DNA from 2 places in the Lysinibacillus sp. JK80 genome. Region 2 is predicted to be linked to the other one. Evidence: riboswitches for the same ligand, from Rfam matches in the RefSeq annotation. Region 2 holds a riboswitch; the other holds the start of a gene.

Region 1 (8,018 bases), 1.5 Mb from region 2:
GCCTTTTCTAAATCTGCAAAGCAAATGGGGAAGGGGGCTTGTGCAGTTATATTTTTTAAGAGTAGATCGCCATCAGTTATGTTTGTCATCGTTACTACCTCACTTATTTATTGAAAATAGGCTTTCTTTTATTTAAAAAGGCTTGAATACCTTCGTTATAATCGTCTGAACTAAATGAATCCAAAACTAACTGTGCCAGCTCATCGTTTTCTTCAATTTCACCATCAACAATTGCTTGGATAATTTTTTTGATGCCTGCGTTTGCAATGGATGATTTACTTAATAAATGTTCAGCGAATTGCAATGTCGCCTCATCAATTTCCTCTGGTTCGTGTAGGGCCGTGATTAAACCAATATTTTTTCCTTCTTCAGCTGTAAAAATAGTTGCTGTGTACAAAATTTCCTTTGCCTTAGCGACACCAACAATATTGATGAGACGTTTCGTGCTTTCTAAATTATAGACAATACCTATGTTTGCAGCGGTAATGCCTAGCTTACTCTTAGGCGTTGCTATTCTAAAATCACAAGCATTTGCTAACTCTAAGCCACCACCAATTGCTAAGCCCTGAATCATAGCAATTGTCGGGTGTGGAAATTTATAGAGAGCATCGATCGCCTTTAGAGCCAATTCATTATAGGCTTTAGCATTGTCTGTAGCATAACGAACATCTAAAAACTCGCTAATATCTGCACCGGAAGAAAAGGCTACTTCATTGACACCGCGAACAATTAAAAGTTTGATGGAAGAATCTATACGGAGCAGCTCTAGTTGGTCTACTATGGCTTGAAACATTGCCCTTGATAAAGAATTCCGTTTATCCGGGCGGTTTAATACTAACGTTGCAATATAGCCATTTTTCTCTACATAAATTTCGTTTGTCATCTTCATTCTCCTCTTAATCTTTTTTCAACTTCGCGGCGAAGCGGTTACCAATGGATTGAATGCTCTGCACAAGGATGATTAAGATAAAGACAGTTGCATACATCACATCAACCTCATAGCGCAAATGACCATAACGATAGGCAAGGTCACCTAAACCGCCAGCACCAACCATTCCTGCCATTGCTGTTGCACCAATTAATCCTATTGTGGCAATTGTTAAGCCTAAAATAATAGATGGTCGCGCTTCACGTAATAGGACATGCCAAATGATATGGCGACGTTTAATACCCATGGCTGTGTAGGCTTCTACTACTCCGGAATCCACTTCTAAAAGCGCAGACTCCATCAGTCGTGCAATATAAGGAGCTGTGTAAACAACTAGTGGAACGATTACACCTTTAACACCAATTGTTGTACCTACAATTAACTTGGTAAAAGGTAAGATGAAGAATAGTAAAATGATAAATGGAACAGAGCGAACAATATTGATAAATAGATTAAAAAACTGATAGAAAAATTTATTTTCAAAGGATTGTCCTGGTCGTGTTAAAACGATTAATAGCCCTAATGGAATGCCAATCAGAATGGAGAAAAATAATGAAATTCCGACCATTTGAAATGTTTCGATAATTGCTTTGCCAATAACATCTGACCAATCTGTAAAGAAGCTTTGGATACTACTCATTGAACGCACCTCCTAATTCTTCCACTGCCACGCCATTTTCTGAAAAATACGTTAACGCCTTTTGGACAATCTGCGTTTCGCCATGTAAATGCACCACAATATTGCCGACAATACCGTTTTTTAATTCAATAATATTAGCTGTTAAAATATTTGGTTGCACATCATATACCTTAGTGACTTCTGCTAATAATGGCTTACCAGTACTTTCACCAAGGAATGTTAAACGGATTACACTTCCTGAAACATTTAATTGCTCAATAAGAGAAGGGGATAAATTACGTTGTGAAATTGTATTCAAAAACTTTCGCGTTGTAGGGTGCTTCGGTTTCGCAAAAAGTTCAATCGCTGTGCCAAATTCCACAACTTTCCCTGATTCTAGAACAGAAACCTCATCGCAAATTTTTTGAATTACATTCATTTCATGTGTGATGAGCAGAATCGTAATGCCTAATTCACGATTAATTTTTAACAACAATTCAAGAATGGCTTCCGTTGTCTCAGGATCAAGTGCACTTGTTGCTTCGTCACTAAGTAAAATCTCTGGTTCCTGTGCTAAGGCACGTGCAATAGCCACACGCTGTTTTTGACCACCTGAAAGTTGATTTGGGTAACTATCTAGTTTATCTGTTAAACCGACAATTTCAGCATACTTAGCTACTCGGTTTTTTACTTCCGCCTCTTTATAGCCTAGTAGCTTTAAGGGAACTGCAATATTATTGTAAACTGTTGCTGTTTTTAAGAGATTAAAGTGCTGGAAGATCATCCCGATTTTTTGGCGTGTTTGACGTAATTCGTGAAGAGAAAGGGTCGTAATGTCTACATTGTCTATCACTACTTTTCCTGCTGTAGGACGTTCTAGTAGATTAACGCAACGAATGAGTGTACTTTTACCAGCACCACTATAGCCGATTACACCATGAATTTGTCCCCTTTTTACGTGAAGGTTGATGCCATCCACAGCTTTTATGATGCCTTTTTTCGATTTAAATTCTTTTGAGATATTTTGTAATTGAATCATGCGATTGTTTGCTCCTTTCTCAACCTTCTAAAAAGCAAGAATCTGCTCGTCTTCCCATTGGGGAATTTCAGCAGATTCTTCGGCTTTATAGAAGCTTTCTGAACATATTACCAGCTAGGGATTACAGAACCTTTGAATTCCTCTTCGATGAATTGACGCACTTCGTCAGATTGGTAAGCCTCAACGAACTTTTTAATTGTTGGATCATTTTCATTTTCAGCACGTACAACAATATAGTTCACGTATGGAGAATCAGTAGATTCCAATAAAATAGAGTCATCTTTAGGGTTAATGCCAGCCTCTAGTGCAAAGTTTGTATTAATAGCTGCTACATCTACTTCACTAAGTTGTTTAGGAATTTGAGCTGCCTCTAATTCAATGAATTTTAAATTCTTTATGTTTTCTTCTACATCACGGATCGAGGCTGTTAAGTCTGCACCCTCTTTTAACTTAATATAGCCAGCTTCCTGTAAAACAAAGAGGGCACGTGCTCCATTCGTTGGGTCATTTGGTAGGCCAAACGTTGCACCGTCAGGAATGTCATCAAAGGATTTATATTTTTCAGAGTAGATACCCATTGGATTTAAAATCGTCTTGCCCACTGGTACTAAATCTGTATCATGGTCTTTATTAAATGTATCTAGGAAAGGCTCGTGTTGATAGCTGTTCGCATCAAGATCACCTTCAGCTAAGGATGTATTAGGTAAAACATAGTCAGAAAATGATTTTAGTTCAACTTTTAGCCCATTTTCTTTTGCTACTTTAGCGGCTACTTCTGCAATTTGTTCGTGTGGACCAGAAGTGACGCCTACAACGATTTTCTTTTCATCAATTCCTTCAGCTTGGCTTTTACTATCTTCTTTAGAGCCACAGCCTGCTAAAGCCGCTACTAATGTTAAACTTGCTAAACCTACTAAAAATTTATTTTTCTTTTTCATGAAAATACCTCCAAGATTGTTTTTATCGGTTTTTTGAAAATAAAAAAACTCTCTTACAAATTAAGAGAGGCTCATGAAAAGATGTCCTCTCTTATCTATCAAACGAAGATCGTTTGCAGGATTTAGCACCTTCCTTTAAAAAGGAGGTTGCCGAGCTTCATAGGGCCAGTCCCTCAGCTACTCTTGATAAGAGATTTATAATATTTTTTTGTAATTCCGATAGAACTAATATAATTTATAGGGTATAGTAAGTCAATAAATAATTTTTAAATTTTTTATATAATTATAATATTTCGACGCAAAAGAGGGATAACAATGTCTGTAAGAGTTAATTATGGTATAGGTTCATTTGGTAAGGTTATTAGTGCTCGTTTTCTAACGGGAACAGATATCATTGAAGGGATTGAAGCGCTTTGCGAAGAGAATAGTATAGAGTCAGCAACAATTGTAAGCTGTATTGGCAGCTTTCAAAAAAGTAGCTTTGTTTATTTAGTGCCAGATGCAACAGTTCAAATTCAAGTTCGTTTTAGTGATGTGATTGAAAAAGAGGGACCATTAGAATTTATTCAAGGTTCAGGTGTGGTGTGTAAGCGAGATGGTGGATATGAGACACATTTCCATGGTTCTATGAGCGATCAATGGGGTGTTGTATCAGGTGGGCATTTAATAAAAGGGGGCAACCCTGTTATTACTGCTGATATCGTGTTGGCAGAGGTACAAGGGATTCAACATATTCGAAAATGGGATGATGAAACAGGTCATGTTCAATTTTATCCATTAGAAAATGGTTTAGGGCAACCAAGGAAAATTGAATAATAGTAATAATCCTGTAGCTAGGGATAGCTACAGGATATGGCGTCATTATCTTTTAAACAATTGTAATTGCTCGATTCTATGGATTGCTTCACGTAAGCGCTCCTCACTAACCAGCAATCCTACGCGAACATAGCCTTCACCATATTGACCGAAGCCATTACCTGCTGCTACAGCGATATCAGCTTTTTCGAGCAAAAGATCAGCAAACTGTTCACTTGTATAGCCTAATGGTACAGGGAGCCATGCGAAGAAGGAGCCTTTTGGAGCCGTAACATGCCAGCCAATTCTTCGAGCTTCTTCAATGAGTACATTGCGGCGACGCTCATAAGTAGCTCGTAGTTCACATGCACATTGTTGGGAAGCCGTCAGTGCTACTGCTGCGGCTTGTTGAATGGCAGGGAATTGACTACAAAACAGATGATCCTGGATTAGATTAATAGCAGCAATAATCTCGGCATTCCCTACAGCGAAGCCTATACGCCAGCCAGCCATATTATAGGTTTTCGATAATGTATACATTTCAACTCCTACTTCTTTTGCACCCTTTGCTTGAAGGAAGCTAACTGGTTTATTACCGTCAAATCCTATTGCCCCATAAGCAAAATCATGTGATACGATAATATTGTGCTCCTTCGCAAAGCGAACGGTCTCTTCAAAAAACGCAAGTGATGCTGTACCACCTGTAGGGTTGTTCGGGTAATTTAAGTAAAGAAGCTTTGCTTTTTCTTTCACTTCATCAGGTAATGCATGATAATCAGGTAAGAAATCATTTTCAGCAAAAAGGGGCATTACTTCAAAATTGACGTCTCCTAGTACAACACCTGATAGGTAATCTGGATAGCCAGGATCTGGTAAGAGCATCGTGTCACCAGGGTTTAACACAGCTAAAGGTAGCTCAACTAGACCAATTTTTGTTCCACCAAGAATCGCTACCTCTGTATCTGGATTTAGTTCTACCTGATATTCACGTTGATAAAAGTCCGCAGCAGCTTGGCGTAATTCAGCGAGACCTCTAAATGGTGAATATTTGTGGTTTTGAGGATTTTCAGCTGCTTCCTGTAATGCTTGAATGATGTGAATAGGCGTTGGCTGATCGGGATTTCCTTGCCCAAGGTTAATGACATCACGCCCTTCTTCTAGAGCCAAGTTTACTTTTTGAACGAGTGCTGCAAAAAATTGAGTGGGTAGTTGCTGTAGTTTTTTAGAGAATTCCATGCATGATCACCTTTTTCAGAATATAATAATTATTATTGAAGAATATGAAGCAAATAGTATTACTTTTTCTGTTAATTGTCTAGAGGAGGAATAGAGATGAAAATCGGTTGTATTCAATTAAATGTTGGCTTTGGCAAAGTTGAAGAAAATTTTGAACGTGCCGAGGATAAGATTCGTGAAGCTGCAAAAAATGGGGCAGAAATCATAGTGTTACCTGAAATGTGGAATACAGGCTATGCTTTAGAGAAACTGCCTGAGCTAGCAGATATCAATGGTGAGCGGACAAAGGCCTTTTTGGCTAAACTTGCTAAGGAACTTGATGTACATATTGTAGGGGGCTCTGTTTCAACAAAGAAAGGCGATAAATTTTATAATACGATGTATACCTTTGATCGTAATGGAGAACTTGTTGGGGAATATAGCAAGGCACATCTTTTCCGTTTAATGGACGAGCATCTTTACTTGGAAGCAGGGGATGAAATGAATCGTTTTGCTTTAGATGATATTGAAGCTGCTGGTGTCATTTGCTATGATATTCGCTTCCCAGAATGGTTACGTGCACATGCATTACAAGGAGCAAAGGTATTATTTGTACCAGCGCAGTGGCCAACTCCAAGGATTGACCATTGGAAAACGTTGCTACAGGCTCGTGCAATTGAAAATCAATGCTTTGTCATTGCAGTAAATCGTATTTCGAAAAAGGTAGAAAATTTTAATGGGCAGTCTATGATTATTCAGCCTTGGGGAGAAGTATTATGGGTAGGTGCTGAGGATGAGGAAGTAGCAGTGATCGATGTAGACTTTTCTATTGTCGATGAAGTACGTGGAAGAATTCCTGTTTACGATGATCGTAGACCAGGACTGTATCACGATGTAGTTGTGAAAGGGTAATAAAGGGCACGCTTAGGAGGGGAGTTAACCTTTTAAGCGTGCCAACTTTTTTCTAGCTCTTATCCTCGATTAATGAATTGGCTAGTAGCATAAATTCAAGTGTAATGCGGTTATGCCCGTTCATAAAATTTTTACCAAGTAAACTTTCAAGCTTTTTTAAGCGGTGATAGAGTGTTTGACGAACAATAAACAATTGATTCGCTGTTTGCTGTTTAGAGCCATTTGTTTGTAAATACACCTGCAATGTTTCGAGAAGCTTACTATTATATTTTTCATCGTATTCAATAACGGGCTGTAAATAGTCGTAAATCACTTCCTGTAAATCCACCTGCATTTGTAATTTATAGATTAAATGATATAAATGCAGATCATCATAAAAGAACGAGGACGTTTGTACTTTTCGACAAATATATAAGGTTTCCAGTGCAGTTTGATAGCTTTTAGGAATTTTATCCACATCACAAACGACCTTCCCAATAGCTATCTGATAACCTTGTGCCTGCTGCTTTTTATAAAATTCAGTTTTGACCAAAGAGGAAAACATGTTGTTTAACATATCACGAATGGCTTTACTATCTTTTGTATGCAGTAAAATAAAAATAACATAGCTTTTTCTTTCAAATAAAAATGGAATAAAGCCATGTTGCTCAAAGAGATTACGATAATAAAGCTTACTATAGACTACATCCTCCTGTGCCTTTGTCAAGGTATTAGGAGAAGCCAAAATAAAGACAGTGCCACTGGATTGTGTATAGTTAGTATAATGTGTAACGATAAATTTATAGATTTCCTCCTTAGATAGTTTTTGATCAATCCAATCAGCTAAAATCGAAGCATCCTCAATATTCTTTTTTTCCTCAATATAGAACTCTCGCATTAAAAGCTGTGCCAACGCTGTTGCCGTGCGATCTAATATTAATAATTCAAATTCGGAGAAAAGCCCATCTTCTCGATAAATTGATAAATCGGCATAATGTTGATCAAATAGAAAAATAGGCTCATGTTTAAATTGCTGAGACGATGTATTCAATGTTAGGAATTGCTGCCGCTTTTTATGAGCCATATTCGGGAAAAAGACAGGTTCTCTTCCCTTAATGGAAAACATAATTTGTATTTTCAATTCATTAAACATATTTTGTAAAATATCGTCCGTATTTTGTCCCAATACTGCATTTTTGTTCAATGTTTGTGAGTAAGCTTCTAGTGAAGAAATCAATAGATATTGCTGATTGATAATTTGACTATGTAAATCCTGTGTAATACGAACAAAAGGAACTGCTTCATGGAAAACAATAATAGGAAACTGGTGGCGGTTGGCAAGTGTTAAAATCGCTTCAGGTACTGCTTGAATAGAGGTGCCATATTCAATACAAAGTGCTGCACAATTTTTTTGAATGATGGCTTCTATAAAGGATACAAAGTCCTCAATACTATGTTGGAGACTAAGCCCTGTAGTTAATACTAACTCTTCACCAACTAAAAAATTATCAACATGTATGATTTCTAGTACATGTGCCCATTTAACGCTCCTTGTTAATCCCTCATGACCTGCAACTACCTCTGCATTTTGAA
Region 2 (8,018 bases):
AAGCCTTCTGTAAGATGGACACCAATATCCTCAGGTTTTAATAGGCCGAATAGTTTCTCTTGATCCTCCAAGTTAGGACATGCAGGATATCCGAATGAAAAGCGTTGACCTTGATATTTTGCAGCAAAACGATCTCTCATAGTGAAATCTGTTGCATCAGGGAAGCCCCATTGGTCACGAATTTCCTGATGCATACGTTCAGCAAAGCCCTCTGCTAATTCTAAAGCAGTCGATTGCAAGGCATGACTTTCAAGAAATTTCCCAGCCTCTTTTAACTGGCGTGCTTTAGCCATAACTCCTTGACCTGCTGTAACAACCATGAGTGCAATATAGTCCATTTCACCGCTCTCTACCGTTTTTAAGAAATCTGCAAGACATAAAAATGGTTCAACCTGCTGACGAGGGAAGGTAAAACGTTCAATTTCTGTCTTACTATCAGCAGGATCATACACAACGACATCATCACCATCTGCTTGAGCAGGGAAAAATTGATACAAACCTGATGGCTTTAATAGATCACTTTTTAAATAATCATCTACTAAATCCTTGAGCTCTGTTGCTCTTGAATCGCCCGCATCAAGCAATTGCTGAACTTGCCCTTTCAAGCCTAGATGGTGTCCCAGTAATGTACGCATATTAACATAAGGGTATAAATGAGATACAGAATAGTCTTTTTTCACATGACGTCGTAAATCCGCTGGTAAAAATACTGGCGCTCCTTTTACTGTTCGTGCAGGCTTTATTGTTACCTCTTTTGACGGACGAGCAGCTCGTTTTTCATCGGCCGCTAAACGTTTTTGACGGGATTCTTCAATTTCTGCTAAGAAATTTTCACGTGTCCCTTCACCCATTAATAGATTCGCTTGCTCTAAGCCTTGCATAGCATCCTTTGCATAAATAACAGGACCACCATATTCATCTGCAATTTTTGTTTCAGTAAAACGACGTGAAAGTGCAGCACCACCAACTAAAATAGGAACATCAATTCCCGCCTCTTTAAAATCCTGAGCAGTAATGACCATCTGTTGCGCTGATTTTACGAGTAAACCTGACAGCCCAATAAAATCAGGTTTTTCCTTACGAATTGCTTCAATCAATTGGGCAGGGGTTACTTTAATGCCCAAATCGACTACCTTATAGCCATTATTACTTAATATAATATCAACAAGGTTTTTCCCAATATCGTGAACATCACCTTTTACTGTAGCAAGTACCATTTTCCCTTTTCCAGCACTCTCTTCATCCTTCTCCATGAATTGCTCTAAATGAGCAACTGCGGCCTTCATCACACCTGCTGATTGTAAAACCTCTGCTACAATGAGTTGATTATCATTAAATAATCGACCTACCTCAGCCATGCCCTCCATTAAAGGACCATTAATTATATCAAGTGGCGCCTCGAAGATTTCTCGTGCAGCGTCTAAATCCTCAATTAGCCCTTCTTTTGTACCTTCTAATATATAGTAAGCTAAACGACCTTCAACCGTTTTTGGAATATCAGCTTCCGTTTTTTCCTTCTTTTTATCTCGATAAAAATCTGTAAACACTGCTAATGTTTCATCATTTGTATTAAAGAGCAGGTCATTTGCGAGTTTGATTTCCTCTTCAGGGATGGATGCATAACGCTCCAATTTCTCTGTATTAACAATGGCATAATCTAAGCCCGCCTGTGTACAATGATAGAGATAAACAGCATTCAGTACTTCACGACCAACAGGTGGTAAGCCAAATGAGATATTACTTACGCCAAGTACAGTCAATGTCTGCGGCAATTTTTCTTTGATGAGACGAATACCTTCAATTGTTTCTAGCGCTGAACCAATATACTGCTCATCCCCAGTTCCTACAGGGAACATTAATGGGTCGAAAATGATATCCTCTGGTGCAATCCCCCATTTTTCCGTTAAAAGTTGATAGGAGCGCTCGGCAATTTCGAGCTTTCGATGACGGTCAACCGCCATCCCCTTTTCATCTATCGTTCCAACAACTAATGATGCACCATATTTTTTCACGAGTGGTAATACTGCATCAAATCGTTCTTCACCATCCTCTAAATTAATAGAGTTAATGATGGCTTTCCCTTGTGAAAACTTTAATGCTTCCTCAATTACTTTTTCATCAGTTGAGTCAATCACAAGAGGCACCTTAACTTTTTTTACAACCTCCTGCATAAATCCGCGCATATCGGCTAATTCATCGCGATCAGGGTTGGCTAAACAAATATCAATAACATGTGCACCATTTTTGACTTGAGCACGTGCAATCTCTGCGGCCTCCTCAAATTTCCCGTCAATGATTAAATTCTTAAATTTACGAGAGCCGATTACATTTGTTCTCTCCCCAATAAATAACGGACGCATAGAATCGTCATACAATAACGGTTCAATTCCTGATACCGCATGACCATGTGTTTTTTCTGGTAATTGACGAGGTTTTTCATCTTTTAAGATCTCACGAATAGCTGCAATATGAGCGGGTGTCGTCCCACAACATCCACCTACAATATTAAGCCAACCCTTTTCTGCAAAGCCTTTTAATTTTTGCGATAGCGATTCTGGTGATTCATGATAACACCCTTCTTCATCTGGTAAGCCAGCATTTGGGTAACAGCTAATATAGCCTGTTGAAAGCTCTGCTAATGAACGAATGTGATCCGTCATAAACTCAGGTCCCGTCGCACAGTTTAGGCCAACTGATAATGGTTTAATATGCTCGATCGAAATATAAAAGGCATCAATTGTTTGCCCTGCAAGCGTTGTACCCATCGGTTCTATTGTTCCTGAAATCATGACAGGTAGCTCTTTTCCCGTTGATGCAAAAGCGCGCTTTACACCAAGTGTGCCTGCTTTGACATTGAGCATATCCTGACTTGTTTCTAATAACAAAACGTCGGCTCCTGCCTCAATTAAAGCTTTTGCCTGTACATAAAAATTTTCCTCTAGCTCTTCAAATGTAATACCACCTGTTACTGATAACGTTTTTGTTGTTGGCCCCATAGCCCCTGCAACAAAACGTGGCCAATCCGATGTCGAATAACGATCAACTGCTTGGCGAGCAATTTCCACTGCACGCTTATTAATTTCTTCTGCTTTTGTGCCAAGATCATATTCATTTAACACAAGAGGCGTCCCACCAAATGTATTTGTACAAATAATATCTGCGCCTGCCTCTAAGTATTTATGGTGAATTTTTTCAATGACATCTGGTCTAGTAAGCACAAGATTTTCATTACAGCCATCAAGTTCCTCGCCACCAAAATCCTCTGCTGATAAATTTTCATTTTGTAGCATTGTTCCCATTGCGCCATCAAGAATTAAAATACGTTTCTCTAGTTGCTCTTCAATCGAGTGCTTAGCCATGTATACTTACTCCTTTTTTCTGTTCATCCAATTGCTCTATATATTTCATCAACTCTAGTGTCACGTCGTAACGTAAAAATGGTGTAATAAGGTAAATCCCATTGAAATATTGCGTAGCCACTTCTACTAATTCTTTGGCAATAGCAATCCCTTCCAAGGTTGCCTTTTCTTTATCTTCTCCACATGCTTTCATTCTTGTTAAGGCATCTTCAGATAATTTGATACCTGGCACTTCATGATGTAAAAATTCAGCACTTTTATAACTCGTAACAGGCATAATACCAATGTAAATTGGAGCTTGTAAATGCTTTGTTGCCTCATAAATCTCTACAATTTTCTCTTTCGTATATACTGGTTGAGAAATGAAGTAGTCTGCCCCATGCTCAATTTTCTTCTCCAAGCGTGTCACAGCACGATCTAACACACGGACGTTTGGATTAAATGCAGCAGCAACTGAAAAATTTGCTTTTTTACGAAGTGGCTTACCTGAGAAAGAGACCCCTTCATTTAATTGCTTAATTAATTGAATTAGCTCCATGGAAGATACATCATAAACACTTGTCGCACCTGGGAAATCTCCTACTTTCGTTGGATCACCCGTAACGGCCAACACATCATGAATACCTAAAGCATTTAACCCCATTAAATGAGATTGTAGACCAATTAAATTACGGTCTCGACATGTAATATGAGTTAGTGGGCGTACACCATGTGAGCTCTTCAACAATGCGCCCATTGCAATATTGCTAATACGTGGAGAGGCCAATGAATTGTCTGCCATCATAACTACATCTGCACCTGCATCATATAATTGCTTTGCTCCTTCAAGGAACCCATCAATCTCTAAATGTCTAGGCGTATCCAACTCTACTATGACAGAACGTTCACGTTTAACTTTTTCATGAAGAGGCTCATACTTTGTTGGCTCCGCTTCCCGAACAATCTCAATCTTTTTAGGCTTCGCAAGCTTCTCCTGAACCGGTGATAACTCTTCTAAATACTTCTTTGCTGCTGCAATATGTTTGGGTGTTGTACCACAGCAGCCCCCTATTAAACGTACACCTTGATCACGCAATTCAACAGCCGCTCGACCAAAATAATCAGCTTCTGATTCATAAACGACACGCCCATCCTCTAAGTCCAGTAGTGATGCATTTGGATAGGCCGACATAAATGCCTTATTAGGAAGTTCTACACCTTCAAATGCCTGAATTGTATGGTGTGGACCTAGTCGACAATTGACACCAACAATATCAGCACCTAGGGCTTCAAGCTCATGGAGAGCATTATTTAAAGACATCCCATTTTGTAGAACACCGGGCTCATGCATAGAAACTTGTGCAATAATCGGCAATTTTGTTTTTTCTCGTAGCATCTTTAAGGTTGCTGTTAATTCTTCAAAATCATAATAAGTTTCAAGTAAAAGGCCATCTGGATTCCCTGCAAGTAAGACGCTTGCTTGTTCTTCAATAGTCGCTAATATTTCATCCAAGGTTGCATCACTTTTACGAATTCCCCGAATACCACCAATTGTTCCTAAAACAAATTGACCGCCATCAGCCGCTGCTCGTTTTGCGATGGTGACAGCAGCTTCATTAAATTGTTGGACACGTGATTCCAATCCATAGCGAGCTAATTTAATGGCATTTGCACCGTACGTATTCGTTTGAATGATGTCAGCACCAGCTGCAATATATTCTCTATGAATCTTTTCAATTAACTCGGGTCTCTGAACATTCATTTCCTCATGGCAATACTCCAATCCATAGCCATATAGCACTGTGCCTATTGCACCGTCTGCCGTCAATACATGCGTTTTTAACCTTTCAAGCAATCCCATAAAATTAGCCTCTCTTCCTATGTCTCTATATAATAAAAAGCCTTCTTTCATAAAAAAAGAAGGCTTTAACGATTCATCATTGTTGTTCCTTCTCATCTTCGACTCAACGGTCTTCTGGATTTAGCACCTGACAATAAAGTTGGTTGCTGAAGCTTCAATGGGCCAGTCCCTCTGCTTCTCTTGATAAGAATTAAGTATGAATTTTTTAAATAATTAAAAGAATCATATCGTTTACTGACGAATGAGTCAAGACTATTTCACATAACAAAGTTTTTTTCCACTTAAAACCCTAGAAATTGGCAAGTTCCTTTGCAAGCTCTTCACCAATTTTTTTCCCGTTTTGAATGCAAGCACCAATACCTACGCCAAAATACGAGCACCCTGCAATCGATAAATTAGGATATTTCTCATGTAATTCTTGTAGTAATCCTTGTAATGCTTCACGATGCGCTAGATCATATTTAGGCATTTGATCAATCCATTTTGTTACATTCACAACGGTTGGCTGCTCCTCTATTCCTAGGCTCTTTCTCACATCTTCTAAAGCAACTGCTGCCAATTCTTCATCCGTCATGGCGCGTAGTTGCTCATAGGCTGGATTGATGCTCTTATAAAAGAGTCGCACAAGTAATTTATTTTCTTTCGATGTATGCTTCCATTTACGACTAGTCCAAGTTGCCGCATTACAAGTTACGTCTGAATTATGGGAAACAATATAGCCCGTTCCATCTGCTGGCAATTTAGCGTCTGGCACATCAAAACCTAAATAGATAGTAATCGCTGACGCTGTCGTAAATTGGTCAAAATAGCGGTTTAAAGATTCATCCTGTAGCAGATTTTGTACAGTATGGTTCGGTAATGCTAAAACGACATAATCTGACTCAATAATTTCACCATTAGCTAAGGAAATTGTGTAGTTCTTATCTTGTTTTTGAACATTTAGTGTAGTAACACCCTTGATAATTTCTACATCGGATAAGGTTTGTTCAAGTCGATCAATTAAAGAAGATAAACCATTTTTAAAGGATATAAATTTTTTGTTCGCTGCTTTAACAAATTGCTCACGATTCGCATCAAAGCCTTTAATAATACTTCCAAAATCATTCTTATAATCAATTAAATACGGTAAAGTAGAGCCAATAGAAAGCTGATGTAAATCTCCCGAATAAACACCTGCAAGGACTGGTGCAATTTGGTTTTTCACCAGTTCCTCTCCTAAATAGTAAGTTAAAAATTCACCAATTGAACTTTCCTTTGTGAAGCCATTGTTTGGCAATGTTAAATCCTTCAACGCTTCTTTTTTTCCCTGCTCGGAAATAAGTGTACTTTCCTCTAAGGATGCTACACTCATCGGTATTCCGAAAGTTGAATCTGCCGGAATAGCATGTAACTCATTATTCGTATAAATATAAGAAATACCTGTTTCGTTGTAAACTAATTCCGCCTCAAAATCAAGCTCCTGCACGAGTTCCATAACGCCTTGATGACGGGCTACAATAGAATCAGCACCCGTTTCCATGATGAAACCTTGTTCATGTGCTGAATATAATTTGCCTCCTAAATATGTATTTTTTTCTATAAGCACTAGACGAACATTTAAATTATGTTCCTTCACTTGACGTTGCAAATAATGCATTGTACATAGTCCTGTAATACCGCCGCCTAAAACAACAACTGTTTTCATCATAACCGCCCCTATTATTCATTCTTTCTACAGTATAATCCTTTTTTCATTGAAAATTACGTTAAACCCTTTACAAATTTAGCAAAAATAGAGCTATTTCATCAGTGAAATAGCTCTTACTTTCTGAATCTCTATAAAATTGATCCTCTATAGCGATAACTTCACAACAAACATTTAAATAGGTACTATAGTGTTTATTACGTCTAAAAATATGAAAAATAGAATGTAAATGTTAGTAGTCTATCCTTTTAAATTTTGCGCAAAGCTCGCTAATTTTTCAGCTGAATTTGTTACCTCAGTAAATGAAGTGCCTAATTCACTTAATATGCCTACAATTGCTTGTATTTTTGTTGCCATACACTCATTTTGATCTTTTGCTTCTGTCATGGCTCCCAATATACTCGTAAATTGGCCTTCAGTTTGTAACATATTTTCTTCACCTGCTGCAACTTCATCTTGAATGTTGGTCAAAGAATACTCTAATTTCTCTGTTCGTTCACCTGTCTTTTTCAATAACAAAGCCACCGCTGTAACAGATTCTTTTGTCTGAATTGATAATTTACGTACTTCATCGGCCACTACGCTAAAGCCCTTTCCCGCTTCCCCAGCACGTGCTGCTTCAATTGCAGCATTTAAAGCCAATAGATTCGTTTGATTCGCAATATTGGTCACAACACTCATAATTGTTTCCATTTCCTTAGACATACCTGATAATTGTTCAATATTTTCTTCTATATCATGAAGAGAATGACTAATATTGAGCATATTTTGTGATTGATTTTTTAAACGCTCGCGACCCTCAAGTGCTTGGTTTTCAGCCAGTGTAGACACATCGAGTGATTTTTTTGCCAAATGTTTAATTTCGTCAGATTGCTTACTTAAGCAGCAAAATGAATTATTGGTTTCCTGCGAGATAGCTGCAAGTGCTTCCGAAGAATCTACAATCTGTCGTTCAATCGCTTCTTTTTCATGAACCATTTTTTCTTTCAGTTGTTCCACAGTGTTTTCAAAAGCTTCTAAAACGAGTTGTTGCTCAAAATTACAAATTTTCGATATAGCTCTGATCGTATTAAATTGATCTTGTGGAAATTCTATATTTTTTTCGACTAAATCAATAAATGATATCGATAAATCT

What was found. A riboswitch is a leader RNA that binds a small molecule or an ion and turns the genes downstream of it on or off. The one in region 2 is predicted to bind S-adenosylmethionine.
Region 1: linked by a shared signal. The riboswitch ahead of HXV90_RS13095 (MetQ/NlpA family ABC transporter substrate-binding protein) and the one ahead of HXV90_RS20400 (bifunctional homocysteine S-methyltransferase/methylenetetrahydrofolate reductase) in region 2 are both predicted to bind S-adenosylmethionine.

Annotation. Positions count from the first base shown of each region.
Region 1 is NZ_CP058997.1:2,564,206-2,572,223, reverse strand. It holds gene HXV90_RS13115 (alpha-hydroxy acid oxidase) at 1-89, opposite strand, end outside; gene HXV90_RS13110 (enoyl-CoA hydratase/isomerase family protein) at 104-883, opposite strand; gene HXV90_RS13105 (methionine ABC transporter permease) at 897-1,568, opposite strand; gene HXV90_RS13100 (methionine ABC transporter ATP-binding protein) at 1,561-2,586, opposite strand; gene HXV90_RS13095 (MetQ/NlpA family ABC transporter substrate-binding protein) at 2,694-3,524, opposite strand; SAM riboswitch class I at 3,613-3,717, opposite strand; gene HXV90_RS13090 (PPC domain-containing DNA-binding protein) at 3,840-4,340, shown strand; gene HXV90_RS13085 (pyridoxal phosphate-dependent aminotransferase) at 4,386-5,555, opposite strand; gene HXV90_RS13080 (carbon-nitrogen family hydrolase) at 5,652-6,446, shown strand; gene HXV90_RS13075 (PucR family transcriptional regulator) at 6,499-8,018, opposite strand, start outside.
Region 2 is NZ_CP058997.1:4,062,696-4,070,713, forward strand. It holds gene metH (methionine synthase) at 1-3,359, opposite strand, end outside; gene HXV90_RS20400 (bifunctional homocysteine S-methyltransferase/methylenetetrahydrofolate reductase) at 3,352-5,199, opposite strand; SAM riboswitch class I at 5,289-5,389, opposite strand; gene HXV90_RS20405 (protoporphyrinogen oxidase) at 5,489-6,883, opposite strand; gene HXV90_RS20410 (globin-coupled sensor protein) at 7,124-8,018, opposite strand, start outside.